Regions from separate parts of the Photobacterium piscicola genome, predicted to be linked through region 4. Evidence: predicted binding sites of a transcription regulator. Region 4 holds the regulator's gene; each other region holds the start of a gene.

Region 1 (7,650 bases), 350 kb from region 4:
TCTATCTTTGGCGGGTTACCTAACAATTACCGCTACACCGTCACCAGTGATCGTGGCGATGTTAGGTGGTATTGCGGTGCTAATGACTGCGGTGATCTACTTAGCCTTTTTCCGATTATTACGCTTAGAGTTTAGCCCAGGTTATGCCGCCTTTACTTTCCCTATGGCGATTGGTGCGACGGCCTTATTTAAAACCGCTGCTTGGATGAAGAGTTATGGCTTTGATGCTCACTATGTCGCTCAAGTTCATGGTTTAGCTACAATTGAATTATATGTTGCAAGTATCATTATTGGTTATGTAGCCATTCGCTATTTAGCTTTTTATCGACCAGTGAGTCGATTATTCCAACGCAGTGAAATCTGTCCACACAACATTTGATAGCAATGGTGCAGTAATTTCACGAATGTGTTGTTGTACCCATAAATGTTGAGTGTGTTGCCCAGTCAATTTGGCTGGGCTTTTTTATTGGTGTTTATACAACGTATTGATATTAATTGTGGTGCTTTTTGGCGTTTTTAAGCTGTATTTATTTACAGTATCTCAGTGATGGTAGACAATTTGGTTATCTATTTTTCTGCTGTGGAATATCTGCGTGTTCACTGTCTATCATTCAAATCAGCTTGATCTGCTTAAATCATTACTCGTTGAATTGATCCGCTTACAGCCGTTAGCGAATCCGTTTGAAAAAGAGCAAATTCTGGTACAAAGTCCAGGTATGTCACAATGGTTAAAAATGGAATTAGCGACCTCGTTTGGGGTGGCGGCAAATATAGAATTTCCATTACCTGCGACTTTTATTTGGAAAATGTTTACTCAAGTTTTGGCTGATGTGCCCGAGCGAAGTGCATTTAATAAAGAAGCGATGACATGGAAATTAATGCAGGTATTGCCACAACAATTTGATCAACCTGAATTTGAACCATTACAGCGTTATTTAGAAAACGATAATGACTCGCTAAAGTGTTACCAACTGTCTGAAAAAATAGCCGATATTTTTGACCAATATTTAGTGTATCGCCCCGAATGGATCCAGCAATGGGAAGCGGGCGAAACCGTCACAGAGCTTAATGATGAGCACCCGTGGCAACCGATCTTATGGCAAGCGCTTTACGATCAAACCTTAGCCTTAGAACAATCACCGTATCATCGTGCTAATTTGTACGATCACTTTATTGAAACGCTGAACAATTATTCTGGTAATGAAGGTAAGGCGGCGTTACTGGCGGCGGGATTACCGCAACGATTGTTTGTGTTTGGTATTTCTTCCTTACCACCACGTTATCTCGATGCGTTAGCTGCTATTGGTGAACATATTGATGTCCATTTAATGTTTACTAACCCGTGTAAATATTATTGGGGTGATATTCGCGATCGTAAACATCTGGCACGTTTAGCGGCGAGACAACGAGTACAGCTACAAAATATCGCCACTGCTGATGATGTTGAGGCGTTATTGTCAGTGCTTAAAGACAACGATCAAAATAATTATGACGATGACATGCACAATGATGTTGTTGGTAATAGCTTATTAGCATCGATGGGGAAACTTGGGCGAGATAATATTTATTTGTTATCGGCAATGGAAGTCAATGAAGTCGACGCAGGTTTTGTTGATATTGAAGCAGATACGTTGTTACATGCTATTCAAGCAGATATTTTAAACCTTCAAGATCGTCAAGACGATACTCAACTCGATTCCAGCGAGCACAAATTCCCGATTGCTACTGATGATCAGTCTATTACCATTCACGCTTGTCATAGCCCAATGCGTGAAGTGGAAGTACTGCATGATAAATTGCTAGCGATGTTTGAAGCCAATCCAACCCTAAAGCCGCGTGATGTGATTGTGATGGTGGCTGATATCAATGCTTACAGTGCCGCAATTCAATCGGTATTTGGTAATGCGCCGGGTAATCGTTACATTCCTTTCTCTATTTCTGACCGTACGGCAGAGCAAGAAAATCCTATTTTATTGGCATTTTTACGTTTACTTACCTTACCTGATAGCCGCTGTCATGCCTCTGAATTATTAGAACTGTTAGAAGTACCAGCGGTGATGGAAAAGTTTGGTTTTGATAGTATTAGCTTTGAAAAAATCAAACAATGGATTGAAGAAGCAGGTATTCGATGGGGGCTTGATCAACACACAGCCAGTCAATTTGATTTACCTGAACAGCTGCAAAATACATGGCTATTTGGTATTCAGCGAATGCTATTAGGTTATGCAATGCCACATGATACTGGGCTGTTTGCAGGGATCTCTGCTTATGAACAAGTACAAGGGTTAGATGCTGAATTAGCAGGACAATTAGCAGGATTCATCGATAGCTTAATTGAATATCGTTACGCGTTGGCACAAGCACAAACCGTTAATCAATGGGCGGAGTTATTACATCAGCTACTGGATGATTTTTTTGTAGTTGAGCTGGAAGGTGAGTTAATTTTAAAATCGATTCGCGATAACTTGCAGCGGTTGCATCAGCAATTGCAAGATGCGGGTTATCAAGGGCAAATCACGCCAGCGGTATTGACACAATACTTGCAAGATAAGCTCTCTGGTGAGCGCGTTAGTCAACGTTTCTTAGCTGGACAAGTTAATTTCTGTACCCTGATGCCAATGCGCTCAATTCCTTTTAATGTGGTGTGTTTATTAGGAATGAACGATGGGGCTTACCCGCGTAATATAGCTCCTGAAGGGTTTGATCTTATGAATGGCCGCACTAAGGCTGGAGATCGTTCTCGTCGAGATGATGACCGTTACTTATTTTTAGAAGCCTTGTTATCCGCTCAACAAACATTATATATCAGCTATGTTGGACGTTCGATTCAAGACAATGCCCCAAAAGTACCATCAGTGTTAGTCAGTGAGCTGGTGGAGTATTGTCAGCAAGGCTATTGCTGCGCGGGCGATCAACCGTTAGCGGTAGATGTTTCTGCAAACAATATCAAACAACAGTTAATTCAACATCACCCGTTAGTGCCGTTTAGCCCCAGTGCGTTTATTGGCGATCACGCCAGTTTTGCGATTGAATGGTTACCTGCGGCTAACCGTGATGGGCAAGCAAGTGCGCCATTTCAACTTGATGCGTTAGTTGCTGAACCGATGGCTGATGATCAGGTTTTAGTTCTAGAGTTAGCAGAATTACAACGTTTTTGGCGTTTACCAGTACGTTATTTCTTTAACCGTCGTCTTAAAGTGTATTTTGAAGCGCCAATGGGGTTATTAGAAGATGATGAGCCGTTTGTTCTTAACGGGTTGGAAAGCTATTTAATTCGCGATCAGTTATTGGAATTATTATTAGATGCCAAGTTAAAAAATGATGATCTTGATGTCATTTATCATCAGTTTGCCGCTGAACAACGGGCTGCGGGTACTTTACCAGTGGCGGCATTTGGTGATCTTGATTTAGCGGCTAGTCGCCAAGCGGTGGCGAATTTAACTGATGTGATTGAGCCATTAATTCATGCACCATTAGCGGATCAAGAAGTGGCGATCACGGTGCAGGTAGCTCAGCATAATGTTGTTTTACAAGGCTGGCTCAAGCAGCGTTATCAGTCAGGTCTTTTACGTTACCGTACTGGCAAAATTCGTCCACAAGATCTGCTAACGGCTTGGCTTGATCATTTATGTTTGGCTATATCGGTGCCTGAAACTCAACAGGTTACCCATATCATTGGTACTGATAAGCAGTTTGAATTACAAATTATTGAACCGCAGCAAGCGCTAGCTTATTTACAGCAGTTGATTGAACTGTATTACCAAGGTTTAAATCAACCGTTAGCCTATTTTCCTAAAACTGCGATGGCAGCCATACAAGCCCATATTGGCCGTGATGGTAGTTGGAAGAGTGATGAAGAAACCGAACAAAAAGCCCTGACAAAAATGGCTGAATGTTTTAACGATGGTTACTTGTTTGCAGGGGAAGGTAGTGATGATTATATTCAGCGAGTATGGCCGCAGTGGAATGATGATGTGGCACAAGAAGCGAATCAATTAGCGGCATTGGTGTTACAAGCTGTGGTGGTGAACAGTAAAGAAATTAAGCCAGAATAATGCGGTAGTGAAGTAGTGTGGCCGCCAGCAAATCATTGTTAGTTGTAGGGTGTTCGCTGTGCGGCCACAGGTCCAGAGGTGACCAAGTTTCTGGCGCTGATACTAACTAACCACCGTCGTATAAACCGTGAGTAAGTTCTCACAATATAGGAACACAACAGAATATTAGGTGCCAATATTTACTTATAAGTGTTGGGTCACATAATAACGAGCCAAATTACTGACATTGAAAACTATCAGGCTAGTGCTGTTGTTACATATAGCAACCATGGGATGAGTAACATAATGGCGACTGAAGTACTAACAACGGATGACGTACTAACGAATATTCTGCAACCAATGACGTTTCCATTGCATGGTACGCGTTTGATCGAAGCATCAGCAGGAACGGGTAAGACCTTTACCATCGCAAGTTTGTATTTACGGCTATTGTTAGCGCATGGTAGTGAGGCGACGCGTCATCAACAGCAATTGACCGTAGATCAAATTTTGGTGGTAACTTTCACAGAAGCGGCGACGGCAGAATTACGTGATCGTATTCGTGCCCGTATTCATGATGCGCGGTTAGCGTTTAGTCGTGGTGTTAGCCACGATCCTGTTATTGCGCCGTTATTAAATGAATATCCAGATCATAAATTAGCCGCAACCCTACTCTTACAAGCCGAACGGCAGATGGATGAAGCCGCGATTTATACTATCCATGGTTTTTGTCAACGAATGCTGACTCAAAATGCGTTTGAATCAGGCAGTCGATTTAATAATGAATTTGTGACTGATGAAAGCCAATTAAAAAAGTTGGTGGTTGCAGATTATTGGCGTAGTAATTTTTATCACTTGCCGCCAGCTCTGGCGCATGAGGTTCGTGAAATTTGGTCTGCACCAACTAAATTATTAAAAGAAATTGGCAATAGTTTAACTGGTGCGCCAGTGCGATTATCCGTGGTGGCGATGACTGAATCGTTAGAACAATTACACCAGCAAAATATTGTGCGGATTGATGAAGTAAAAGCGTTGTGGCGTCAGCATCAAGCAGATATTGAAGCTTTAATTGCTAATTCTGGTATCAATAAACGCAGTTATACCAAAAAAAGTTTACCCAATTGGATTGAGCAAGTCAGTGCATGGGCTGCGCAACCTACTGTTGGTTATGAACTGCCTGATAATTTGATTCGCTTCCATCAGCAGACATTAATTGAAAAAACGGCCAAAGGTGATGCGCCTGAGCATGCGGTTTTTAATGTTATTGCTGAACTGTTAGATAATCCGGCTAACTTGCGTGAGCCACTATTAGCCCATGCAATTGAGCATTGTCGTCAATTATTGGCTGACGCTAAAGCGCGTAAAGGGTGGTTATCATTTGATGACTTGCTGACGCAGTTAGGCGCTGCAATTGATAATGATGTTGATGATCTACTCGCGAGTAAAATTCGAGCCCAATATCCGGTGGCGATGATTGATGAATTCCAAGATACCGATCCATTGCAATACGGTATTTTTAGTGATATTTACCGCCATCATCCTGAATGTGGCTTGTTTATGATCGGTGATCCTAAGCAGGCTATTTATGCCTTTCGTGGCGCCGATATTTTTACGTATATTCAAGCCCGTCGCCAAGTTACTGATCACTATACATTAGCGACTAACTGGCGCTCGACAGCTAATATGATTGCTGCGGTTAATAGCGTGTTTCAACAGCCAGATAGTCCGTTTATTTATGATCAAGATATTGAATTCTTAGCGGTTGATCATAGTCCTAAAGCAGCTCAACGTAGCTGGTGGTTAAATGGTGAAGCACAACATGCATTGACGTTTTGGTTACAAGATAGCCCTGACGGTAAGCCAATAACTAAAGGTAATTATCAAGCGACAATGGCCGCAGCTACAGCGGCACAAATTCAACATATTCTGACTCAATCACAACAGCACCAAGCGTACTTTTTAGATGGTGAACAGCAACATGCGATTGCTGCGGGTAATATTGCGGTATTAGTACGTACTGGTACTGAAGGGCACTTAGTGCGTGAAGCATTATCCAAACAAGGCATTGCCAGTGTTTATTTGTCTAACCGTGATAGTGTTTTTTCAACCTCAGAAGCAGCCGATATTCAACGGTTATTGCAAGCGGTATTAACCCCTGAAGATGATCGTATATTACGTGCAGCATTGGCTTCAGGATTATTTGCACGTACTGCGATTGAACTCGATCAACTCAATAATGATGAGAATGAATGGGAAATTGCGGTTAATAGTTTTAAGCAATATCGTCAGCAGTGGCAAAAACGCGGTGTAATGCCAATGTTGCGCAGTGTGATGGCGAAAAATCAAATTGCGGAGCGCTTATTAGCCGAAGATGGCGGTGAACGTAAATTGACTGATTTGCTGCATATTGGTGAGTTATTGCAACAGGCAAGTCAGACGCTAGACAGTGATTATGCTCTATTGCGCTGGCTAGCTGAACATGTAGCAGAACCAAACGGTAATGCTGATGATCAAGTGATGCGGTTAGAATCAGAACGTAATTTGGTGCAGATTGTTACCATTCACAAATCAAAAGGTTTGGAATACGACTTAGTCTTTATGCCGTTTGTGTGCAGTTACCGTGAAGTTGATAGCAAAGGCGAAGTTAAATATCACGATGAAGTGGATAACATCACGGTACTCGATATTGCGAAACAAGCGCCAGCAATAGAAAAAGCTGATCAAGAACGATTAGCTGAAGATCTACGCCTAATTTATGTGGCATTAACCCGTGCAGTTTATGGGTGTTATGTCGGTATGGCACCAATTCGTAATGGTCGTAGCACCAAAGAACCAACGGGGTTGCATCGCTCGGCAATGGGGCATTTAGTGCAGAATGGCCAAGCTGGTGGTGTGGCAGCACTTGAATTAGCCTTAGCTAAGCTCTGTGAAGCCCAAATTGCAATTACGGTCGCTGAGCCGCCACAGCTTGCTGATGTTCAATGGCAGCCTCAAGATGAAGTAACTGAGGCCTTGATTAAACGCCCATTTTCAACCTCATTGGAACGTAATTGGTGGATGACCAGTTATTCTAATTTAGTCAAACAAGGCCATCAAACCGCCCATGATAGTAGTTTAGATTTGCCTGGATTTGATATTGATTCGGTGCAAAATGTCACCGAAGAGAGTGATGATGGCGAGTTAGAATTAGAGCCACAATATTCTATTTATACTTTTCCACGTGGTGCGCGCCCTGGTACTTTTTTACATACTGTGTTTGAAGAAATTGACTTTACTGCTGCGGTTGATTGTCCTGAAACGGTCGCGAAACTAACCGAATTACTGCAACTAGACAATTATGAATTAGCGTGGTTACCTGTGCTGCAGCAGTTAATTCAGGATGTATTAACTTGTGCGCTTGATGGCGATACGTTGCGGTTGGCGGATAAAACAGCGTCGCAACGATTAACGGAAATGGAATTTTTATTGCCGATTGAGATTCTACAAGCAGTGGCACTTAATAAGATCATTGCAAAACATGATCCGCTATCAGCTAAAGCCGGAGAGTTAGGCTTTGCATCTGTAAGTGGAATGCTAAAAGGCTTTATTGATTTGGTGTTTGAGCATCAAGGTAAAT
Region 2 (7,650 bases), 1.2 Mb from region 4:
TAACGGGAGTTGAGCAGTAGTATCCACGCCTCGATTTTTATGGTGGTGTATATGAGCAGATTTGAGTGCCTTGAAAGAATTGTCGACGAATATCGTAAGAAAGTTCGTGACGCAGAGTTTAACCGTCAGAATGATAGCGAAGTTGCTAAAGTTCTAGTTTTATTAGTCGGTAACTCAATGTTCAGTCTGGCTGATGAATTTGCTGATTGGGTTAATCGTGGCGGTGATCGTAGCTATGGCGGTAAGTTTTTTGTTTCTAAGCAACTAATGACGTTGTTAGAGCCAGTAACTTTCCGTGGCGTAACGGTTCGTCGTGATTCGATTAAACTATTCAGAATTTCATAACCTGAGTGGCTTCCAATCGTTATTCAATGACTCTCCGATAGAAAAATTGAAAAACAGATTTTTGATCTAGCTATCAGCGTGGTCAATAAAAAGGGGATGCTATGGCATCCCTTTTTTGTTGATTATTATAAAGCAACATATTTACCTGCATTAGCTTGTTTAGCTTGTTTAGCTTGTTTATTCTCACTTCCTGCACTTCCTGCACTTCCTGCACTTCCTGCACTTCCTGCACTTCCTGCACTTCCTGCACTTCCTGCACTTCCTGCACTTCCTGCACTTCCTGCACTTCCTGCACTTCCTGCACTTCCTGCACTTCCTGCACTTCCTGTTTTTCCTACTTCATCTGCACTTAACCCTTGAGTCTCAATAGCGACTTATGGTCAACTAGCATCAAATAAAAAATATATAAAGAAAGAAGGTAATACATGGACGCTGAATTTTGGCATAGCCGTTGGGCTGAAGATCGAATTGGTTTTCACTTAACTGACGTTAATCCATTATTAATAAAATACTGGTCACAGGTGAATGCTCAACGTGATGATCGCGTGTTAGTACCAATGTGTGGCAAATCTGAAGACTTGGTTTGGCTCGCTGCACGCCATAACGATGTGGTTGGAATTGAACTTAGCGATATTGCAGTAAAAGCCTTTTTTGCTGAGAATCTTTACACGCCATTAGTCACTGGGATCGGCTGTGAGCACGTGTATTCATTTGATGAGATCACAATCTACCAAGGGGACTATTTTACCGTTCCTATTGCACCGGTTGATGTGGTATATGATCGTGCGGCATTGGTTGCGATGCCACAATCAATGCGTGAACGTTATGTTGAACGTTTATTGCAGTTGGTTAAACCTGGTGGGCGTATTTTATTAGTAACCTTAGATTATCCACAACCACAAATGGATGGGCCTCCATTCTCAGTGCCTAGAACTGAAATAGAAGCGTTATTCAGTGGTTGTAAAATAACCCACTTAGAGCGTGATGAAGCGGATGCCACCCATCCTCGTCGTCAGCGTGGTGTTGAGCGTTTTGCTGAAGAAGTATGGCTAATTGACGTTTAATAAACGAGTAATAGCGTAGTTGGAAAAACAAAGGCGTCTATGTGACGCCTTTATTGTCTTTAATTGCGCCGCTAAGGCTACAGAATGATGTTAACGTCTGCTGCTGTAGCAATGGCATCAGTGATAGCTGTATCAATGTTATCACGGCGTGTAAGCGCAACTCCAAGACGGCGGCGACCATTGATTTCAGGTTTGCCAAACAGTCTTATTTGCGTTTGTGGGCGAGATAACGCAGCGGTTAAATTATCAAATCGAATATTGGTAGAAATACCTTCAGCAAGAATAACCGCAGAAGCTGATGCGCCATACTGTGTAATCGTGGTAATTGGCATGCCTAAAAAGGCACGGACATGCAATGCAAATTCAGATAACTCTTGAGAGATCAGGGTTACCATTCCAGTATCGTGCGGGCGAGGGGATACCTCGCTAAACAGCACTGTATCGCCTTTAACGAACAATTCGACCCCAAATAGGCCATAACCGCCTAATTCATTCACAACCTTCTGAGCAACATCCTCAGCCGCTTTTAAGGCTGCTTTTGACATTTGCTGTGGTTGCCACGACTCGCGGTAGTCGCCATCTTCTTGGCGATGACCAATTGGTGCGCAGAAATGTACTCCATCAACCGCGCGCACTGTGAGTAGGGTGATTTCATAATCAAAATCGACAAAGCCTTCAACAATCACTCGGCCTGCACCTGCACGTCCCCCTTCTTGTGCGTATTGCCATGCTGATTCAATGTCTGCGGCAGTTTTAATCACGCTTTGACCTTTGCCTGATGAACTCATGATCGGCTTTACAACACACGGCATGCCAATGCGATGCACTGAGGCTTCAAAATCGGCATATTGATCAGAAAATTCATAAGGCGAGGTTGGAATAGCTAAGGTTTCAGCGGCAAGACGACGAATACCTTCACGGTTCATAGTCAGTTTAGTCGCGTTAGCGGTGGGGACGACATTGACACCTTGGCTTTCAAGTTCAACTAAAGTATCTGTCGCAATTGCTTCAATTTCAGGGACAACAAAGTGGGGTTGTTCAAGGGCAATAATACCTTTAAGTGCATCACCATCTAACATATCAATCACATGGCTACGGTGGGCTACCTGCATTGCTGGTGCATTCTCATAACGATCAACAGCAATCACTTCAAGACCAAGACGTTGACACTCAATAGCAACTTCTTTGCCTAACTCACCAGAGCCAAGCAGTAATACACGGGTTGCATCAGAACAAGCAGCTGTACCAAACATTGAAATTCCTTACGATTTGTCATTAAAGGTGAAATCTGCCGTTAATCATACCTTATTTTGATGTTTGCGCAATCGTTTGCTTTTGGTGGGTGTTTGATAGGAATCTCATAATTGAAGAACGGAAAGCGAAAAAAAACCGCTTATCATAAGCGGTTTAAATGATTATTTTTTGCGATTTTCCCAGTGGGTAATAAAAGCAACTGAAAGAATAATAATTCCAGCGCCAAGCCATAATCGCCCGGGTGGTGTCCAACCAAAGACTAACCATCCACCTAATACGTTTAAAGGTAATTTTGCGTGATCAAAAGGTTGTACAAAAGAAGCATCAGCTACGGCATAGGCTTTAGCGATTGCCCATTGTGCTAAGCCTGTCAATAAGCCCGCAATAATTAATAACCACCAGCTAAAACTCACTGTTGGCATCGTAAAGTCAGGCGCAGCTAAAATAAGATTGAACGGTGTCATTAGAATGAGCAGGTACATCACAATCGTGGTTGGTGATTCATGGCTAGATTGTTTCTTCACCATCAATGAATAAGCCGCCCAGAAAAAAGCCGCACCTACAGGCAATAATGTCGCGATGTTAAAATCTTCAGACCATGGCTCAAGAATAATCATGGCACCAACAAAACCGCCTAATGTTGCCAACCAACGCGCTTTACCGACAGTTTCTTTTAGAATGAGCCCTGAACCGATTGTTGCAAATAGTGGGGAAATCATTAGTAGCGCAATACCTTGCCAAATAGGGACAGGGTAGGCTAATGCCCATAGCCATAACTGGATACCGATAACCGCAAAAAACACCCGTAAGCAGTGTAACCAAAAGTGGTTGGTTTTAAGCGATTGACGAATACCTAATGTACGTAGCCAAGGAAACATAGCGATTAATGCAATAAAGTATTGGATCAACGCAACAGACGTGGAAGGAACATGCAGTTTGATACTAAGGTACTGAGCTAAACTGTTTACGATAGCAAACGCGAGCCCAGCCGTGAGCATCCATGCTGCTCCTTTCAAAGGATTGTGTGTTTGAGACATTGTCATTGGCTTCTAATAATAGGTGGCGAGATAATACGCTTTTGATGTTTGATAGCCAACATTGATCAAGTTTAGATAATAAAAAACCGCCAGTGAGGCGGTCTTTTTCGAATATTCAAATCAATTACCGACTTAATAAGCAACATATGTTAGTTGAATATCAGGATTCAGTGCTTCTAATAATGCTTGTGTACGTGCAAGTTGACTAATTTTACTTTCTGCACTTTCTACCAGTGCCGCTTCTGCAATTTCAGACAATGAATAGTTAGACATATTCATATTAATTAATGCAACTTGCAGAGGAGGTAAGCTTGGGTTGAAGGCTGCATTTTCTGCATACATACCTTCAAAGATACGGCCATCTTGTGCTTTTAATGCAACACCACTGAAGTTCTTTGAGTAAGGAGCATGAGAACGGTTAGCGGCATTACAGGCGCTAATCGCAAGCTCTGAACCTTCTTCAATGCGAATGCCATTATCAAAATCACTTAATAGACCATCTTTAACCCCTAAATCTAGCGGGCCGAATGAATCAGGTAAATATTGTTGCAGTGTCATTGGTTCGCGTTGTGGCAGTTGAATCATCATGTCGTTCGCTGATGTTAATTCATTCATAAACTGACGACAGTGACCACAAGGACTGTAGTTAATAGTGACATCTTTAATGCCCACTTCGCCCTTGATCCATGCATGGCTAATGGCAGATTGTTCAGCATGAATAGTACAAGCCATGCTTGCGTTTTCAAATTCCATATTAGCACCAAAATATAAGCGGCCAGATGTGCCACGTACAATTGCACCAACATAGAAATTAGAAATAGGGACTACAGCATAGGAAGCAGCAAGAGGAAGGAGGGCCAAGCGAAGTTCAGTATCAGTCATGTGCGTTGTTGATAATAAACATTCGAATTGCTCAGGACTGATCGTTGAGTCGAAATTTGAATCTTCGATAATAGGCTTTAAAGCTGACGCCAATTCAGCAGGTAATAAGCTTAATGCTTTTATAACACGTGCGTACATTGGGTGTTACTCCTTCATTGTTTATGGCAAAACATTCTATGTGAATCACAATGAGTTAGAAGTGATCTTGATCACACTGTTGGTTTTGCCATTACACCTATTACATTACTGAGAGTGGCGTCACACTTGTTTCTGTAACAAAGCATACAACATTTCAATGACTTAGTAAAAATTGACCGTTTTGTATGCTTTGTGCTCAATTGTGCTATTGCTGATCAAGCATGTCCAAAAATACGTAATAGTAGAGGAAACATCAGTGGGGCTAATAAGGTGGTCATAATGCCGCAAATAACCAAAGCTAAAGAACTAAATGCACCTTCTTGATAGTTTTCTTCTACGGCTTTTGCTGTACCTAATGCATGTGACACCGTACCAATTGACAAGCCTTTTGCTAGTGGATGTTTCACGCGGAATAATTTCATGATCGGATAACCTAATACCGCACCAAATAACCCCACAATAATCACCATTGCAGAGGTAATCGCAGGAATCCCTCCAATTTGCTGAGAAGCCGCCATTGCAAGAGGGGTAGTGATAGATTTAGGTAAAATACTTGCTGCAAGTTGAGCATCCGCACCCATTGAAAAAGCAATCGCAGTACCAAAGGTCATTGATAACACGCTACCGACAAAACAAGAGGTTAAAATGGTTTTCCACTTACTGCGAATAAGCCCAATTTGTTGATATAGCGGGAAAGCTAATGCAACAACCGCAGGACCCAATAAATAGTTAATCACTTCATTTTGTGCAAAATAGGTCTGATAAGGCACTTCCAACCATTTTAAGGCCAAAATCATAACAATAAGCGTGATTAAAAGAGGGTTGAAAAAAGGATTTTTAATTTTCATTGCTAAATAACGTGCAACATAAAAGCAGACTAAGGTTGCCACCAACCAAATCATGACTGTTTCTCCTTATGGTGTACCGCTAGGCCAATAACAATTAATACAATAATGGTGCTGCCAAGGGTACTTGCAAAAATGATCGCTGCGTTATTTTCAATGACACCTAAATAATTCATTAAACCAACACCAACAGGTACAAATAACAATGCCATGTGTTTAATTAATAAATTACAGGTACTTTCAACCCACTCTGCACGACAAATGCCAGTGACAAGAGCAATAAAAAGAATAAATAAGCCGATGATACTGCCAGGAACCGGTAATCCAGACCAGTGCTGAATGCCTTGTCCTAAAAAGAAACAGATCATGACGATAGCAAATGAGCGTATATAATTCATGGGTGGTATGACTCTTAAATATTTCCAATCATCATACAAATAAACATGATAATTGTCACACTAATTAATGGCGGTTAATGAACTATATTGGTTTCTGTTGATAAAACAAGCATTAATGTTGCTATATTGTCAAAATGTACCCACCAAGCAGTAGTGTAAATGTAATGATTATTAAGGTGCAAATAGTTGCGTAATTAGTCTTTATTCCCAAAGGGAACGGTTTTATTGTGTGCTTTTTTGTAATGTTTGACCATGACGGTGCTTTTTTTAATACAGGTGTTTCATTACGCACTGCTGCGGTATTGGGTAATGACACGCGAAAGCCATAACTAGGGATAATATAGATAGGTATCGCCATTTTGCCATTGCGAAGTAATTTTTTAGACAGTGATAATAATAGAATATTGAGATCATAATGATGATCTCCGCTATCCTCGTATGCATTGGGGTAGGTGAAGGTATAACGATAGACCGATTCAATACTGACAACTTCTCCCGCAAGATGGCAAAGAGAGGCTAAAAAACGGGATTCGTCATTAGTTAACAAAGTTTGTTGATTATCATGCCATCGAAGTAGCCTATCTTCAGGAATAAAATCAATACCTTCAAAGCGATAGCATTTTATTGCCGTTTTCGTTGTCATTATCCACCTACTTGTAAGCCCTTCGAACACAACCTCACTCGATAGCATTAAGTGTTGACGGAATTACGATAATCATCAAATAACAGATCTCATTAATAATAAAAAAGCCCATCACAAGATTCCTGTGATGAGCTTATTGTATTTTTAAATATGTAACACTATGAATTACATCAATTTACTAATATAGTCATATAGTGATTTCATGATCTTCATTTTGTGCTCATTTGACTGACAATCGAGCGCCGCTGCTTCAAAGTTCTCCATGTATTTGGTCATGTTCTCTTCAAAGAAATCTTGGCAATGATGCTTCCAACGTTGTTGTTCTTGATAGGTGAGTGTTAATGGGTAGTTACGCGCACGATAGCGGAACAACAGCGGTTTAATACGCTCATCTTCAACATTGATTTCCAATGTAGCCAGTGACTCAACCTCTGTTTCACGAATAATATCCATCGTTGAGCGATCAGCGGTGGAGAAGAAACCATCGTAAAGCATGGTATCAACGTTATCACTATTGGCGTATTCACGTTTAACACTGAACATTTCCAGCAATTTAGCCCGTATTTCAGGGTGCTGCTTTAATAACGCCAAATTTTTAAGGCATAACTCACGATCAATACCGAGTCGCGCTGCATCTTCTGCTTTTAATGTTTTGGCAGGGGCAAGCACAGGACACTTGTTTAAATGCACTTCTTTAATCGGGACGGGTAACTCATCAGGACCAAGATCGATACGCTTAGTGTATAAACGCTCACGCAGTTGATCAGCATCAAGCTCAATTAATGGGGTTGGATCTTGGGCAAGGTTAACGCAGATCACCGCATTTTTATTATCGGGATGCCACGCCATCGGTACGATCCAACTGGTATTGCCACATTCAGTACCGAACATACCCGATACATGCACAATAGGGGTGAGATCAACAATATCAATCAGATCTTGTAATTTACGCTTATGACGCAACTCAAACAGGTAATCAAACAGCTTAGGTTGGTTGTGCTTTAAAATCTTCGCCAGCTCAATCGTGGCGTACACATCAGCCAT
Region 3 (7,650 bases), 1.4 Mb from region 4:
TAGCCATGCTTTTATGGCTGTTCCAAATTATGATAATCAATCCTTACCGATTATGTTGCCGTGTTGCCAAGAGTGTTTTGCTTTTGCTAACGCGGTAAAGGTCAGTAGCTTAGATTTATTGCGCGACAAAGTGAAACAACAACTGCATAAGAAATACCATAAGCATCTTCAAATTGGTGTTAATTGGACCAAAGAAGAACTTGAATCATCAGAAATGGATGGTAAAGCTCTAGAAGGTTTCCGTCTTAGTGGCTGGAAAATGTTTGAAATTGCTAAAGATCGGGTCAATTACGCGGGATGGGCAATTAATATTGATGGCTTGCCTTGCTATGATGTGACAACAACATTTCAATTTGAATATGATGGTATTATCTATACTAGCTTAAACCATGCTGTAACTCAGTTAGCTGCGTTGTATGCGATTCCACAGCCTTACCTTGAGCAAGTAATTGAGTTGGTGGGGCGTGAAAAAATGACTTATGCCTTACGTTTTTGTAAAACGACTTATGGCTATTCGACAGCAGAACGAGAATCAAGCTTAGCTAGCCTACGAGCGTTATTGGCAGAAGAGCAGGCGAATGCGCAGGTGTCACACCGTGCAGTGCAAGAACGACGTAAAATCGCATTGGCTGATATTAAACAATTGATGTTATATCGAACTATTATTGCACCTCCTGCGATTCAATGGGCATTAGAGCGGGGTATTCAAACGCTAGTCGAGTTAGCGGATCACGAAGACGTATTTTTTGAACATTTTGGTAAAGATTCAGAGTTGACAGCTTTTACTTATTTTAATGGCTTGCAAATTTACTTTGAAAAACGTGAATTAGATCCATTATGGGCAGAAAATGATGATCCTAATCGAGTTTTATTTCAGTAACAGAATTCAATAAATAAGCCCGTTGATGTGTTTATCTCTTTTGAGTGTAAACAAGGTCAACGGGCTTTTTTTATTTCATTATTACTGTTTAATGACAAGGCAATAGATGCGTATGATTAATTATGTTGAGCCCATACCATTGTTCGACCTTTATCATCAAAAGCGACCACATTATAACTGTCTTTTTGATCGCCATATTCCATGCCTGGTGATCCTACTGGCATTCCACCAACAGCCAATCCTTTCATACGTGTAGGCTTACTTGCTAAAAAGCGTTTGATATCCGCAGCTGGAATATGACCTTCAAAAGTATAACCTTCAATTTGGGCGGTATGACAAGACGCATATCCAGGCAATACACCCAGTTTTATTTTGGTTGGCGTGAGGTTTTCTTGATAAATGTTTTCTAACTCAAAGCCATTATCTTTCATATGTGCGACCCATTCTTTACAACAGCCACAGTAGGGAGATAAGTAATTCGTGCCTTTGATTATTGGTGATGTTGTTGGTGTAGTTGCCGCAACCGTTGTTGCTGAAACAAAAAGAGCACAAGCTAGTAAAGTATGTTTGATGATCATAATGATATTCCTAAATAACGCGATGCACACCAGTCAGTACGAGATGGTGACATATAATAAGGTAAGTAACGTGGTGTTTGTGGAGAAAATACTTACGCCATTGGCGGTTTTAGCAAGGGCTCATGATAATAACGAGGAGAGTGACACAAAGCACTTATGAGTATTTCGGTACTATGGAGAGATTGAAAACTAAAGTTAGAGAGCAATGCTGGCTGATGCTGTGATGAACAATCACTATCATTACAGTCATCGCTGCAATTAGCGATAAGTGAGAGGGTTACAACCTTTGTATTATCACAACAGCTAGCTATTTCTATCTCACTACAATGCGTCATTGGTGTTATTCGTGTCATGTGTGCATACGCTGTATTGGTGAATACAGTGATGATTAGCACACTATGTACAATAAAATATAACCAAGAACGTAGCATTTTTAGTTTTATTATCCTTCTATGATTTTTGTGCATTATAGGTTTAATACGCAATTCGACAACGAATAACTTGTAATAAAGTATTAAATATATCTATATTATATTGCTTGTATGAATGGCTGACACATATTCTTACAGCTAATTTATGGATGAAAAAAATCAATTCGTTTAAATTCACCCTTGCGCAGTGTGATGAATAACGTTGGGTTTATTTAATGTATTGAAAGCGCTTTTAGGAAAGAAAATGCAATATACTGAAAAAGATCGTCGAGTTTTGCACGATACATGGATGAGCTATAAAGCAAAAATGCGTATAACTCAAATTGAAATGGCTAAAAAGCTAGAGTTAACGCAACTTGAATTTTCAGACATTCTGCGAGGGGATGCTGTTATTCAACATCAGTTTGTTAATGATTTTTGTGGCATTTTAAATATTGATCCTGTTTTAATACTTCCTTCGTTACGTGAAGCGGTACAAAAAGGATCGTTAGCAAACTCTATTGTTAAGAATACTTTTATATTTGATGGTGAAATAAAGAAGGTAACGTATGTTGGTAATCAACTTGTTGTTGAGTATGAACATAAGCCTAGCATTAGTGATGCATGATATAGCGTTATTTATTCTATAAAAAAAGGCTCATAGCATAATGCGATGAGCCTTTTTAAATGGTAGTTACTTGACTATTATTTTTTACTTTTCTTCGCGTTTTCATCCCACTCAGGAACAAAGAAATAAAGTACCGTCGCGGCAAGTATTGAGCCCATGACATCAGAAGGGAAGTGCATTCCTAACCATAAACGGCTAATACCCACACCTGTTGCCCAGACAATTAACCCTCCTGCTAAAAGATATTTACCTCGGCGAATAAAGAAACCACCCCAGAATAAAACACAGATAGCAGCAAAAATAGTATGGCCTGAAGGGAAAGAGTAGTTTGTTTCACCTTCCCAGCTACGTAAACGCCAAGAACTTACATAAGCAGAGGCTTCTTTTACAACATTATCTTTAGCGGCTGTATCTAATGCGTAGAAAGCTTCAGGAGATTCCACTAAATGTAGGCGTTGTAATTCATAGCTGTAAGGGCGAGGAATCGCCGTTTCGTGTTTTAATACTGTTTTAGTGACAAAACTTAATACTAATAAAATACCAAATTGAATCCATACTTTAGTGATTGTTTTCTTTGGTAACCGCATAAAAACAGGTGATAAGCACAGTAATGCTGCAGTAATAAGGAAGAATGGACTGCCTGCACTATCAGTAAGTAATGCAAATGAGATGCCTGCTGGATTGCTGACAGGTGTAGTGAATGCCGGTATCGGGAAAATATGAATGGCGATAAAGAGTAATATAGCAAATAAACCTAATGCAAAAAAATTAGGTAATTTTTTAGATATAAAAGTCATCATGGAGAGAGTTCAATCTTGTCATTTAATAATAATTAAGTAAGCCATAAAAAAAGCGGTCGAGTGTCATAAAATTGACATTTTTTCATGATTTAAAACGGCTGTCTTTTTCGCACAAATTGTACAAAATGTCATTAAGAAAATCGTTGAATAACAACTTCTATACTTATTTGTCAGGTAAGGTTCATGTTTCTTGTCTTTTACACAATAATATAATAAATCACCCTCATAAATTTTACAATTATAGCTGTTTCTGTAATGTTAATTTTGTAAATTTACTGAGTGTATTTTAGTGTTCTTTCTTAATCTGTGAAGGTTGTCACGTGAAAATGCGCCAACATTAAGAAAACTTAATGTTTATCTTAAACTAAGTTTAGCTAACTACTGTATGGTTAGCACATGCTTAAACGACATATGTTGTTTATTAATTTTGATGTAATGATATGGAGAAGGGAATGAGTATTCTTGGACATTTCCAAAAGCTCGGAAACGCGATAATGTTTCCAATCGCAGTATTGCCTATTGCTGGTATTTTATTGCGTATTGGACAACCCGATCTATTAAATATACCTTTTATTGCAGCAGGTGGTCAGGCGGTTTTCACCAACTTAGCACTTCTATTTGCAATGGGTGTTGCGGGTGGTTTCTCAAAAGATAACTCAGCGGCAGCAGCAATTGCGGCAGCGGTTGGTTATTTCATTATGATGGCTGCGATTAAGACACTTAATGCTGATGTCGACCCAGGTGTTGCGGGTGGTATCATTATTGGTGTGTGTGCAGGCCTGTTATACAACCGTTTCCATGCAATCAAATTGCCAGAGTTCTTAGGTTTCTTTGGTGGTAAACGTTTTGTTCCTATCATTACTGGTTTAGTTGCATTGATTCTTGCTTTTGCATTCAGTGTAGTATGGCCTCCAATCCAAGGTGGTATTAACCACTTAGGTCAATGGATCCTAACCAGTGGCGTACCTGGCGAGTTCGTATACGGTGTTGCTAACCGTCTATTGATTCCACTTGGTCTACACCACATTCTTAACAGTATGGTTTGGTTTGTATTCGGTAATTACACTGATCCTGCAACGGGTCAAGTGGTTACGGGTGAAATCTCACGCTTCTTTGCGGGTGATCCATCTGCGGGACGTATTCTAAGTGGTTTCTTCCCAGTAGTAATGTTCGGCCTTCCAAGTGCGGCATTGGCTTTCTATGTAACGGCTAAGAAAGAGAACAAGAAAGTTGTTGGTGGTATGTTATTGAGTGTGGCATTAACTGCATTCTTAACTGGTATCACTGAACCAATCGAATTCATGTTCATGTTCCTAGCACCTGGCTTATATGTTGTTCACGCTATCTTAATGGGTCTTAGTATTGTTGTTGCATCAATGCTTAATATCCACATGGCGTTTAGCTTCTCATCTGGCTTGATTGACTACATCCTGAACTTTAACGCTCCAGCAGCGCATAATTCATGGGAAATTATCCCAATGGGTCTAGTGGTTGGTGCGCTTTACTTCGTGATCTTTGTTGGTGCGATTAAGATGTTCAATCTTAAAACACCAGGTCGTGAAGATGCACCAGAAGAAGATTCAAACCCAACTTCAGATAGCAAGGCTGATTTAGCAGAACAATACCTAGAAGCGCTAGGTGGTAAAGATAACCTAACCGATATCTCTGCTTGTATCACTCGTCTTCGTCTAGGTATCGTTGACCGCTCAATCATCAATGATGCAAAACTTAAACAGTTAGGCGCTAAGGGCGTGGTTAACGTAGGTTCAAATAACCTTCAAGTTATCTTAGGTCCACAAGCTGAAATTATTGCTAACCAAATGAAAGCACTTTAAGTCATCATTAGTTAAGTAAAATACAGTCTTCGCGATTTCATAACTTCCCCCTATGGTCGCGTTAAACGGTCTACCTCTGGTAGGCCGTTTTTTTATAGCTAAAAAATAGAAGTGGACTGTGTATAATACTGGCGCGTTACGAACAAAGCATGAATAAGTGATTAGATCTAGGTTTAGGCATGAAATGAAAATATTAATAATTGAAGATGATCTTACTACTCGAGAATTTGTTGCGAGAGGATTACGCGAGCATGGATTTGTAGTAGACGAAGCTGAGGATGGTCATCAAGGTTTAATGATGGCAACAAGTTGTGAATACCAGCTGATTATTTTAGACCGTATGTTACCGCAATTAGATGGCTTGAAAGTGTTAGGAGCGTTAAGAGCAACGGAAAACCATACGCCTGTGATGATATTAAGTGCAATGGATAGCGTTGAAGATCGCGTTGTCGGTTTAACGTCGGGAAGTGATGATTATCTGACGAAGCCTTTTGCTTTAGCTGAGCTTGTTGCTCGTGCCAATATTCTTGTTAAACGTAATCAACTCGTTGCTGCGACGGTGTCGTCTGAATATAGCTATGATGATTTACGATTAGATATTAAATCACATCGTGTATGGCGTGGTTCTCGGCTGATTAATTTACAGCAAAAAGAGTTCTTGTTACTGCAATATTTAATGGAACATGTCGAAAGTGTTGTCTCTCGTATGAGTCTATTTGAATCAGTTTGGAGCTACCATTTTGATCCAAAAACCAATGTTATTGATGTGCATATTGCTAATTTGCGTAAAAAGTTAGAACAAGAAGGAGAGCCGAGTCTCATCCATACTGTTCGAGGGGCTGGTTATGTCTTACGCCGGGTCTGAAAACCTGTCGCGATCAACTATTTTTAAAGTGTTGATGTATTTTATTACCTGTGTCGCTTTTATATTTATTCTATTTATCAATCAGGTAGTGGTTAGTTCTGAAACGTTTTACCACCAGCAATTAAAACGTGATTTAGTTAATGAAGCTAATTTGTTTTCGATGATAGTTAATAAAGGTGACAGTGGTGCACTATATCGAACGATAGCGCAACGTAAACTAAGTAATACGACATTTAGCTACGTCATACAGCCAACAAAGCGTATTAACAAAGAATTATTAATTTATCCAACAGCGTCTTTTATCTTTGGTCATGGTAGTAAAACATCGCAATTATCTCAGGTGATACCGTTGCCTTTAGGAATGGAATTAGTCATAAAAATTAATCCTCAATTTATGCAATCGTACCGACAAACTGTTATTCCGATGTTACTTTCTGGTATAGCGGTGCCTGTGATTCTTATGTTGGCTGGAGCTTCATTATTTGCGGTGGTTATTTTAAAAAAATTAGCACGAGTTAATCAGGGAATGAACCGCGTTATATTGGGTGAAAAAGGGGTTAAGTTACCGGTTAGTTCTAATGATGATGAATTTGATGTGCTAGCAATGCACCTTAATTTTATGATTGAGCAAGTAGAGAAAAAAGAAACATCGTTAAAGGCATTGTCGGTCGGTATGGCGCATGATTTACGTACCCCTATTGCTCGAATGAAGCTGCGTTTAGAACGATTACTGACACAAAATACGGCGCCACATACCAAAGAATTAGAAGCATGTCATGATGATTTGGAAGTCTTGTTAAGTATGTTTAATGGTATGCTTGAAATTGCTAATTTAAACAGTGGTAAACAGCATATTGATAAAGAATGGGTTGATTTGTCTCAAGTTTGTCGAGATGTGGTTGAGTTTTTATTACCCATTTCAGATGAAAAGAAACAGCGATTGACCTTTAGAGAAGATCAACCATATCGATTACAAGGTGAACCAAGTTTATTATTTAGAGCAGTCTATAATTTAGTTGAAAATTCAATTAAATACACGCCAGAACAGGGTGAGATTGATGTGATTGTTGACCATTTTGGTGTGGTTGTGATTGATAATGGCATGGGAGTATCTGATGAAGACAAACAACGTATTCGTGAACCCATGTTCCGTGCTGATCGTAGTCGAACTCATCAAGGATTTGGGTTGGGACTGTCGTTAGTTGAAGCTGTGGTTATTCGTCATAATGGTGAGTTAGTTTTCAGTGATAATAATCCAGGATTGCGATCACGACTGTATTTACCTCTCGCGTCTGAATTAGCAGCAAAGATTGATGAAGTATAATTAAATATCGTTAACATCAAAAAAGCCCAATCGATAGTCGATTGGGCTTTTTCTTAGCAATACATTCTTGAATAATCAATGAGACTGATTACTTATTAACTGTTAATCGCGTTAAATTTGTCTTTGCGTTCATTAAAGCGTGACACTAAATCATCAATACCGTCTTGGCAATAAGGTTTTAAGCCACTCATTACCATACGTTTACTGCCTGTACCTACAATTTCACCATTTTCTTTAAAACAGAAATGAAGAGTAACATTGCCACGCTTGCCTTCTACTTCAATAATAGAGTTGGTTAGCTCAACAGTGGGCGCAGTAAGGTCTAAGCGA
Region 4 (7,650 bases):
ACAATAGTGCTGCATCACGTAAAGAACAAAAACGTTTAGATGCTGAGTTCCGTAAACAAACCGCACCGATTCGCAAAGAGATCACTAAGCTTGAAAAGCAAATGGATAAGCTTAATGCGATCATCACCGCTGCAGAAACAGCATTAAGTGATAGCACCATTTATGAGCCTGAAAATAAAGCGCAAATGAATGAACAGTTGAAGCTTCAAGGCGATGCTAAATCCGATCTTGAAGACATTGAAGTCGCCTGGATGGAACTACAAGAACAACTAGAAGAAATGGAAAGCCAGCTTAACGCTGAGTGATCATTTAACGCCGTAGTGATAGTTTTATTACTCCGGCGTTTTTATTAAGATCAAGGACATTACATGCAACCATTTAGCGCTGCTACCGGATTAGGTAATCCTCACTTACAAACCTTATTACCTCGCTTTATTCGTCGCCAGCCCCTCTTTACCCCTATCACTCAACGCCTTGAAATGCCTGATGGCGATTTTATCGATCTTGCTTGGACAGAGCAGCCAGACCACACTAACCATCATCAGCCATTGATGATTTTATTACATGGTTTAGAAGGCAGTTTTAACAGCCCTTATGCTAATGGCTTATTGATGGCCGCCAAACAGCAAGGCTGGCTTGGAGTAATGATGCATTTTAGAGGCTGCAGCGGTGAATTAAATCGTCATCCACAAAGCTATCATTCCGGTGACATCAAAGATGTACGCTTCTTCATTCAATGGCTACGGCAGCAATTTCCACAACGCCCATTTATGGCTGTTGGGGTATCTCTGGGTGGTAATGTATTGATTAATTACTTAGCTAACTACCGTGACAATAGCGAACTGATTGCCGCTCAAGCGATTTCACCACCACTTAACCTTGCCTCCTGTTCTGATCGTATTCAGCAAGGGTTCTCACGAGTATATCAACGCTACTTACTAACATCGCTTAAACGCACCATTGCCAAAAAGATTGAACGTCAGCCTCACACTATGCCCATTAATCAGCAACAGTTAGCATCGATTAACAATGTGTGGCAATTCGATCAAGCAGTAACAGCACCATTACATGGCTTCAAAAATGCTAATGACTACTATCAACGTTGCAGTGGCTTACTGCAACTGACAAATATTCGTCGTCCTTTACGAATCATTCATGCTAAAGATGATCCGTTTATGAACAGCGATGTTATTCCATCACAGCCATTACCCGCCAACATTCGTTATGATTTATCAGCCACCGGTGGTCATGTCGGTTTTATCAATGGCAGCTTACTCAAACCACAATTTTGGTTAGAGCACACAGTGCCTGCATGGTTTCAACAACAATTAGATCAACATCAAACAACCCAACCAAATAATGACTGACTTTCTTTCATGCTAATTTTAAGAATATACTGCGGCTATTATTTTATTAGTCATTTAAGAAGTTGTAATGATTATCCCTTGGCAAGACATCGCACCAGAAACACTCACTAACCTTATCGAACAATTTATTTTACGAGAAGGCACTGATTATGGCGAAGTTGAAATCAGCCTCAGTGATAAAGTGGCTTATGTACGACGCCAATTACAATCTGGTGATGCTGTAATTGTTTTCTCTGAATTGCATGAATCAGTAGATATTAAGCTCCGCAATCAAATGTAATCACTACATTATTGTAGCGATAACCATTAAAACTTGGTATCAGTTGCATTTTTATCACTTAATACCGACATTTTAGCAAACATGTAGTAACATTTATCGCTGACCATTATTTGTTATTAAACCTGTGCTAATCACAACAACAAGGTGAGTTATGTCGGTAAAACACCCTATTATTGCTGTCACTGGTTCATCAGGCGCGGGTACGACCACCACCTCTGAAGCCTTCCGCAAAATGTTTAATATGATGGACATCAACGCCGCATGGTTAGAAGGCGATAGTTTTCATCGTTTTACTCGCCCAGAGATGGATTGTGAGATTCGTAAAGCCAAAGAACAAGGTCGTCATATCAGCTATTTCGGTGCAGAAGCCAATGACTTTGAACAGTTAGCCCACTTTTTCGAGCAATATGCTCAAGACGGCAGTGGCAAGTTTCGGCGTTACTTACATACCTTTGATGAAGCCGTACCTTATAATCAAATGCCGGGTACTTTCACGCCTTGGCAACAGTTAGCTGAAAATACTGATGTGTTATTTTATGAAGGGCTACATGGCGGTGTGGTTGATGGTGAAACCAATGTCGCTCAGCATGTTGATTTACTGATTGGGATGGTGCCCATTGTAAACTTAGAGTGGATTCAAAAGATCATTCGCGACACTCGCGACCGCGGTCATTCAAGAGAAGCGGTGATGGAATCAATTGTGCGCTCAATGGATGACTATCTTAATTACATCACACCCCAATTTTCTCGCACCCATATTAATTTTCAACGAGTCCCTACCGTTGATACGTCAAACCCTGTCAGTGCGAAAGGTATTCCAAGTTTAGATGAAAGCTTTGTCGTGATCCGGTTTCGTGGCTTAAAAAATGTCGACTTTCCACATTTATTGGCGATGATTCAAGGCTCATTTATGTCACGCCACAATACCCTTGTGGTTCCTGGTGGGAAAATGAGTTTTGCGATGGAACTGATTATGCGACCGTTGCTTGAACAACTCATTGAAAATGGAAAAATAGCGTAAGCATTATTTCTTGTATGATACTCAGAAGTAAGTATCAGACGTAGCTCTCACTACTCGTTGATAAACGGTTACTGATATCAGCAACCGTCATCGTCATCGAGTTACGCCACAACAATCTCATAGCTGTGACTCATTTCAACACCTTTACCTAGCATCAAACAAACTGAGCAATATTTTTCAAGCGAGTCAGCCACCACCTTACTCACTAGTGCATCATTTAAATCATGGCCAGTAACAACAAAGTGTAAATTGGCATGAGTGAAAATTCGTGGCGCTTGTTCACGACGTTCGGCGAAGATATTCACTTCACAAGCCGTGATCTGCTGTTGTAAATCTTGTAAACCACTAACAACATCCACAGAGCTACATCCCCCGGCAGCCATTAATACCAACTCCATTGGACTTGGCCCTTTTTCACCACCGTTACCATCTAAAACGACACTATGGCCCGATGCTGATTGGCCAACAAACGTCATGTTTTCTACCCATTTTACACGTGACTGCATTTTTATATCCTTGAGCTATATTATTTAAAATTTGATCTTATTTTTGTTGATAATTCCATCGATGTAAACGTTATTTATTTTGTTTAATGCTAATTGTGTTGCATATTTCTATTGCTAGAATTGGAGAGCAAAATCACTTTGAAACGGTGCTTTTGGTAACTAAGTCACAACGATGTGATCATGTGCACACTTATCTCTCATAAATGAGCGGGTCATCGAGATCAATATCAAGAAAAAGCCCCAAAAAAAGGATACACTCTAAACCAGTTTAAGTTAGCTCGCAGCCCATCAGCTGAGTGAATAACTCTGCCAACGCACAGTTTTGTCGAGTTATCTTTACAGAACATATTGTTGGGCAACATATGCAGAGGAAGTTAGTAATATGGTTCCAGGTAAACCGCAAACAGATCCAACTTTAGAGTGGTTTCTTTCCCATTGTCACATTCACAAATATCCATCAAAGAGCACGTTAATTCACGCAGGTGAAAAAGCAGAGACTTTGTACTACATCGTGAAGGGTTCTGTTGCTGTATTAATCAAGGATGAAGAAGGTAAGGAGATGATCCTTTCTTACCTAAACCAGGGCGACTTTATTGGTGAACTCGGCTTGTTCGAAGAAGACCAAGAACGTACAGCTTGGGTTCGCGCAAAAAGCCCTTGTGAAGTTGCAGAAATTTCATTTAAAAAATTCCGTCAATTAATTCAAGTTAACCCAGATATTCTAATGCGTCTATCTGCTCAAATGGCATGTCGTCTACAAGTGACAAGTCAAAAAGTGGGTGATCTTGCGTTCCTTGATGTTACAGGTCGTATTGCACAGACATTACTGAATCTTGCAAAACAACCTGATGCAATGACACACCCTGATGGCATGCAAATTAAGATCACTCGTCAAGAAATTGGTCAGATCGTAGGTTGTTCTCGCGAAACAGTCGGCCGTATTCTTAAAATGCTAGAAGAGCAAAATCTTATTTCTGCTCATGGCAAGACTATTGTGGTTTACGGTACACGCTAATTATTTTAGTCATACCAAAATCACCGATGAAACCGCAGCTTATGCCTGCGGTTTTTTTTTATCACTCCCCAGATGATCACCGTAAAACAATCATTGAACACTCAGGCATTAGTGTTAAATTTTAACTTGTAATAACATCTATTTATGCTACATTTTGCTCACAAATGGATTTTAAATCGATGATGGTCAATATGGATATTGAACGCTTTTCAGTTAACAGTTACACCACGGTACCTGGGATATTAACTAGTCAGCCAACAACCATTGAAATGACAGGGTTTAGTGATAGTCGCTGTTATCTCGAACAACAAACCGGATTACGTCGCTGCCCTGCAGATGAATCAGGTGTTTGGGCTTCACCACTGGATAACTAACCCTTCAACAACAGTGCTTATGCGCTAAGCACTGTTTATTTGGCTTACAATTAACGATCTGTACTTTCAAAAATTTTATTCGCCGAAGCAACCACAAACCCTGAATATAACTCACCATTCGCTTGGGGATGGCGTTTTGCAAATTCATAAAATCCACCAGGGATGTTATGAATACCATCTCGAAAACTGACCCCCACCTTGTCAGCCATGGTTGCTGATTGTTCCAACATCACCTCAGCATTACCTTTTATTTCCCCGCCCGCTTGATTAATAACAAACTGGTTATGGCGCAATAAATGATTAACCTCTTCAAGATTAGAGAACTGTTCTAATTGATTAATACTCACCGTAAAATGGTTAGCGCCAAAACCGTGTGCCGCAACCCACGCTGCATATTCACTTTCAGCCGCTAAAAATTGATAGGTCGCAAAGTCAAGTTGCCATGGACGGCCACGATAAATAAAATCAGGTTGGCGAAAATAATCATCATCAACCTGATCAAGCAAGGCTCGTATCGTATGTTGTAATTCAGCCGAGCACCCCGCTAATTGTAATTCGCTAATAAAGACTTTTGGCAACACCGGGTTTGCATGAATAAAGGATTCGGCATACAGCTTTTTGGCACTAAAATGATATTTTGCTTGCGGTTGGTAACCCAAAGCAATAAATGGCGCAGCCAGTACGGCTAAGCCACACTTCGGTAACCCAAAGCTGCGCAATGCAATATGATCATTAAGTAATGCTGTGTCCTCGGTTAACAACTGCTGTATTTGCACCGCTGAAGGGCATAAGCGGTGACTATAATCGTGCCATAAACCATCAAAAAGTTGGGTAATAGATTCCATAATCAGCCTGCCTATTGAAAGCATTATCACTCATTAAACCTTAGCTCAAGCTTACTCCTGGCGCTAATTGAGACGGTAATTGCACATCATCCCCTTCAACAGACGCCATAGGATAAGCACAATAGTCCGCAGCATAATAAGCACTTGGGCGAAGATTTCCTGATGCGCCTGGGCCACCAAAAGGTGCATCACCACTCGCTCCCGTTAAGGGTCGGTTTCGATTCACAATACCAGCACGAATATGTTCAATAAAATAGAGCCATTGTTGCTCATCGGTTGAAATGAGCCCTGCCGCTAAGCCATAGCGAGTTTGATTGGCACTGACTACCGCTTGAGTAAAATCAACATAACGACTAACGTGTAATAGTGGTCCAAAATATTCTTCATCCGCAAGTTCAGTAATAGCACTAACATCGATAATCGCAGGCGTCACAATTGCGCCTTGTCCCCGCGTTGCCGTTAATAAAGCAACGCCACCAGCATCCAAAAGTTGTTGTTGATGCAATATGATGTGATCCGCCGCCACAGCAGAAATTAATGGCCCCATAAACGGTGCAGGGGTTGCAAAGGGATCACCCACCAGCAATTGTGAAGCGACCGTCACTAAACGGGCTAACAGAGCATCGCCAGCTTTTCCTGTGGCGATATATAATCGCCGTGCACAAGTACAACGCTGTCCAGCACTTAAAAAAGCCGATTGAATGATGGTATATACCGCCGCATCAATGTCACCATACTCTTGGCCGATCACTAATGGATTATTACCTCCCATCTCTAAAGCCAACATAGTTTGCGGTTGCCCCGCAAATTGTTGATGTAACAAATGCCCCGTTTGCGCACTCCCGGTAAACAATACTCCAGCCACTCCCGTTGCCATGGCTAACGCCGCTCCCGTTGTACGTCCACCTTGTACTAAATTAATCACCCCATCAGCAATACCCGCTTGTTGCCATAATTCACACATTCGTTGAGCGGTATTAGGTGTCAGTTCTGAGGGTTTAAATACCACGGTGTTACCCGCTAACAATGCTGGAATAATATGGCCATTAGGTAAGTGTGCGGGGAAGTTATATGGTCCAAATACCGCCATCCCCCCCAAAGGACGATGGCGAACAATCATGGTAGTTTCGGCCTGCTGACGCTGACGAATACCCGTTCGCTCATGATAAGCTTGCGTTGATAACCCAACTTTGGCAATCATCGCCGCGATTTCCGTGGTACTTTCCCATACTGGTTTACCTGTTTCTGCCGCAATAATATGTGCCAATTGTGATTGATGTTGTTGCAGTAATTGAGCAAAGCGTTCAATAACGGCTAAGCGCTCATTAAACGTCGTATTTCGCCAGTTTAAAAACGCTGAATTTGCAGCAGCAACAGCATTCTCAACTTGCTCTACACTCGCAGCATTACCTTGCCAAACCACATCATCATTATAAGGATTGAGTGATTGAAATCGCTCACCATCGCCCACTAGCCATTGATTATTAATCCATAAGCTCATTCGTCTCTCCTTTTATGGTTGGGCTATTAACCTTACTTCATCACCCATTTCCACATTAAGTGCAGCGGCAACCTCAGCGGTCATCATGGCTTGTCCTTGTGCAGTAATCGCAATAGAAGCCACAACCGCTCGAAACCCTGCTAACTGACCATTTGAGATAAGATAATGTTGTTGGCTGCTATGTTCACCAATATTGACCGAATAGCGCTGCGAATGACGCACAGTTTCAATATTACGCACGTCACATTCAACACTAGGACCGGCATCAAAAATATCAACATAACCGCGACAACAAAATCCTTCTTGTTCTAACAGTTGTAACGCGGGACGAGTATTAGTATGTACTTTCCCTATCACCGCTTGTGCTTCTTTGCTAAGTAAATTGACGTAAATCGGTAATTTAGGCATTAAATCAGCAATAAAGCCTTTGCGGCCAATACCGGTTAAATAATCTGCATAAGTAAAATCAATCGAAAAAAAATGTTCTTTCAGCCATTGCCAAAAAGGGGAATTCCCCTGTTCATCAGAGACACCACGCATTTCAGCAAAAGCCACCTTAGCAAATCGCTGTTGATGATCAGCCATCAATAAGAAACGTGACTTTGACAATAAGCGTCCGTTAGTACCTTGACGCCACTCGGGCAATAAAAATAAGCTACACAGCTCAGTTTCCCCAGTGTATTGGTTACCCAATGTCAGTACCTTAACAATGTTGTGTACGCCTAACTGACGCGAAGCATG

Evidence for each region. Region 4 encodes CRP, which controls carbon source genes, mostly activating them, when cyclic AMP is high. Its sites were predicted from a motif close to TGTGANNNNNNTCACA; they were not measured.
Region 1: the regulator CRP is predicted to act here: its motif matches at 4,182-4,197, upstream of recB (exodeoxyribonuclease V subunit beta).
Region 2: the regulator CRP is predicted to act here: its motif matches at 4,830-4,845, upstream of cdd (cytidine deaminase).
Region 3: the regulator CRP is predicted to act here: its motif matches at 3,602-3,617, upstream of nagE (N-acetylglucosamine-specific PTS transporter subunit IIBC).

What each region holds. Positions count from the first base shown of each region.
Region 1 is NZ_CP175534.1:946,769-954,418, reverse strand. Features, by position in the region: gene ACJZU6_RS04700 (TDT family transporter) at 1-379, shown strand, start outside; gene recC (exodeoxyribonuclease V subunit gamma) at 594-4,055, shown strand; gene recB (exodeoxyribonuclease V subunit beta) at 4,341-7,650, shown strand, end outside.
Region 2 is NZ_CP175534.1:1,821,720-1,829,369, forward strand. Features, by position in the region: gene ACJZU6_RS08705 (hypothetical protein) at 52-345, shown strand; gene ACJZU6_RS08710 (hypothetical protein) at 424-705, shown strand; gene ACJZU6_RS08715 (thiopurine S-methyltransferase) at 771-1,409, shown strand; gene purT (formate-dependent phosphoribosylglycinamide formyltransferase) at 1,487-2,662, opposite strand; gene ACJZU6_RS08725 (DMT family transporter) at 2,825-3,700, opposite strand; gene cdd (cytidine deaminase) at 3,833-4,720, opposite strand; gene ACJZU6_RS08735 (CidB/LrgB family autolysis modulator) at 4,936-5,622, opposite strand; gene ACJZU6_RS08740 (CidA/LrgA family protein) at 5,619-5,963, opposite strand; gene ACJZU6_RS08745 (hypothetical protein) at 6,085-6,606, opposite strand; gene sbcB (exodeoxyribonuclease I) at 6,772-7,650, opposite strand, start outside.
Region 3 is NZ_CP175534.1:1,967,963-1,975,612, reverse strand. Features, by position in the region: gene ACJZU6_RS09470 (hypothetical protein) at 1-880, shown strand, start outside; gene ACJZU6_RS09465 (DUF411 domain-containing protein) at 997-1,458, opposite strand; gene ACJZU6_RS09460 (transcriptional regulator) at 2,134-2,496, shown strand; gene ACJZU6_RS09455 (phosphatase PAP2 family protein) at 2,574-3,296, opposite strand; gene nagE (N-acetylglucosamine-specific PTS transporter subunit IIBC) at 3,749-5,131, shown strand; gene ACJZU6_RS09445 (response regulator transcription factor) at 5,316-5,996, shown strand; gene ACJZU6_RS09440 (sensor histidine kinase) at 5,977-7,320, shown strand; gene ACJZU6_RS09435 (DUF3581 domain-containing protein) at 7,416-7,650, opposite strand, start outside.
Region 4 is NZ_CP175534.1:594,836-602,485, reverse strand. Features, by position in the region: gene ACJZU6_RS02875 (ABC transporter ATP-binding protein) at 1-305, shown strand, start outside; gene ACJZU6_RS02870 (hydrolase) at 369-1,367, shown strand; gene ACJZU6_RS02865 (YheU family protein) at 1,435-1,647, shown strand; gene ACJZU6_RS02860 (phosphoribulokinase) at 1,799-2,668, shown strand; gene ACJZU6_RS02855 (OsmC family protein) at 2,770-3,174, opposite strand; gene crp (cAMP-activated global transcriptional regulator CRP) at 3,557-4,189, shown strand; gene ACJZU6_RS02845 (hypothetical protein) at 4,369-4,563, shown strand; gene ACJZU6_RS02840 (DUF1338 domain-containing protein) at 4,614-5,408, opposite strand; gene astD (succinylglutamate-semialdehyde dehydrogenase) at 5,449-6,909, opposite strand; gene astA (arginine N-succinyltransferase) at 6,922-7,650, opposite strand, start outside.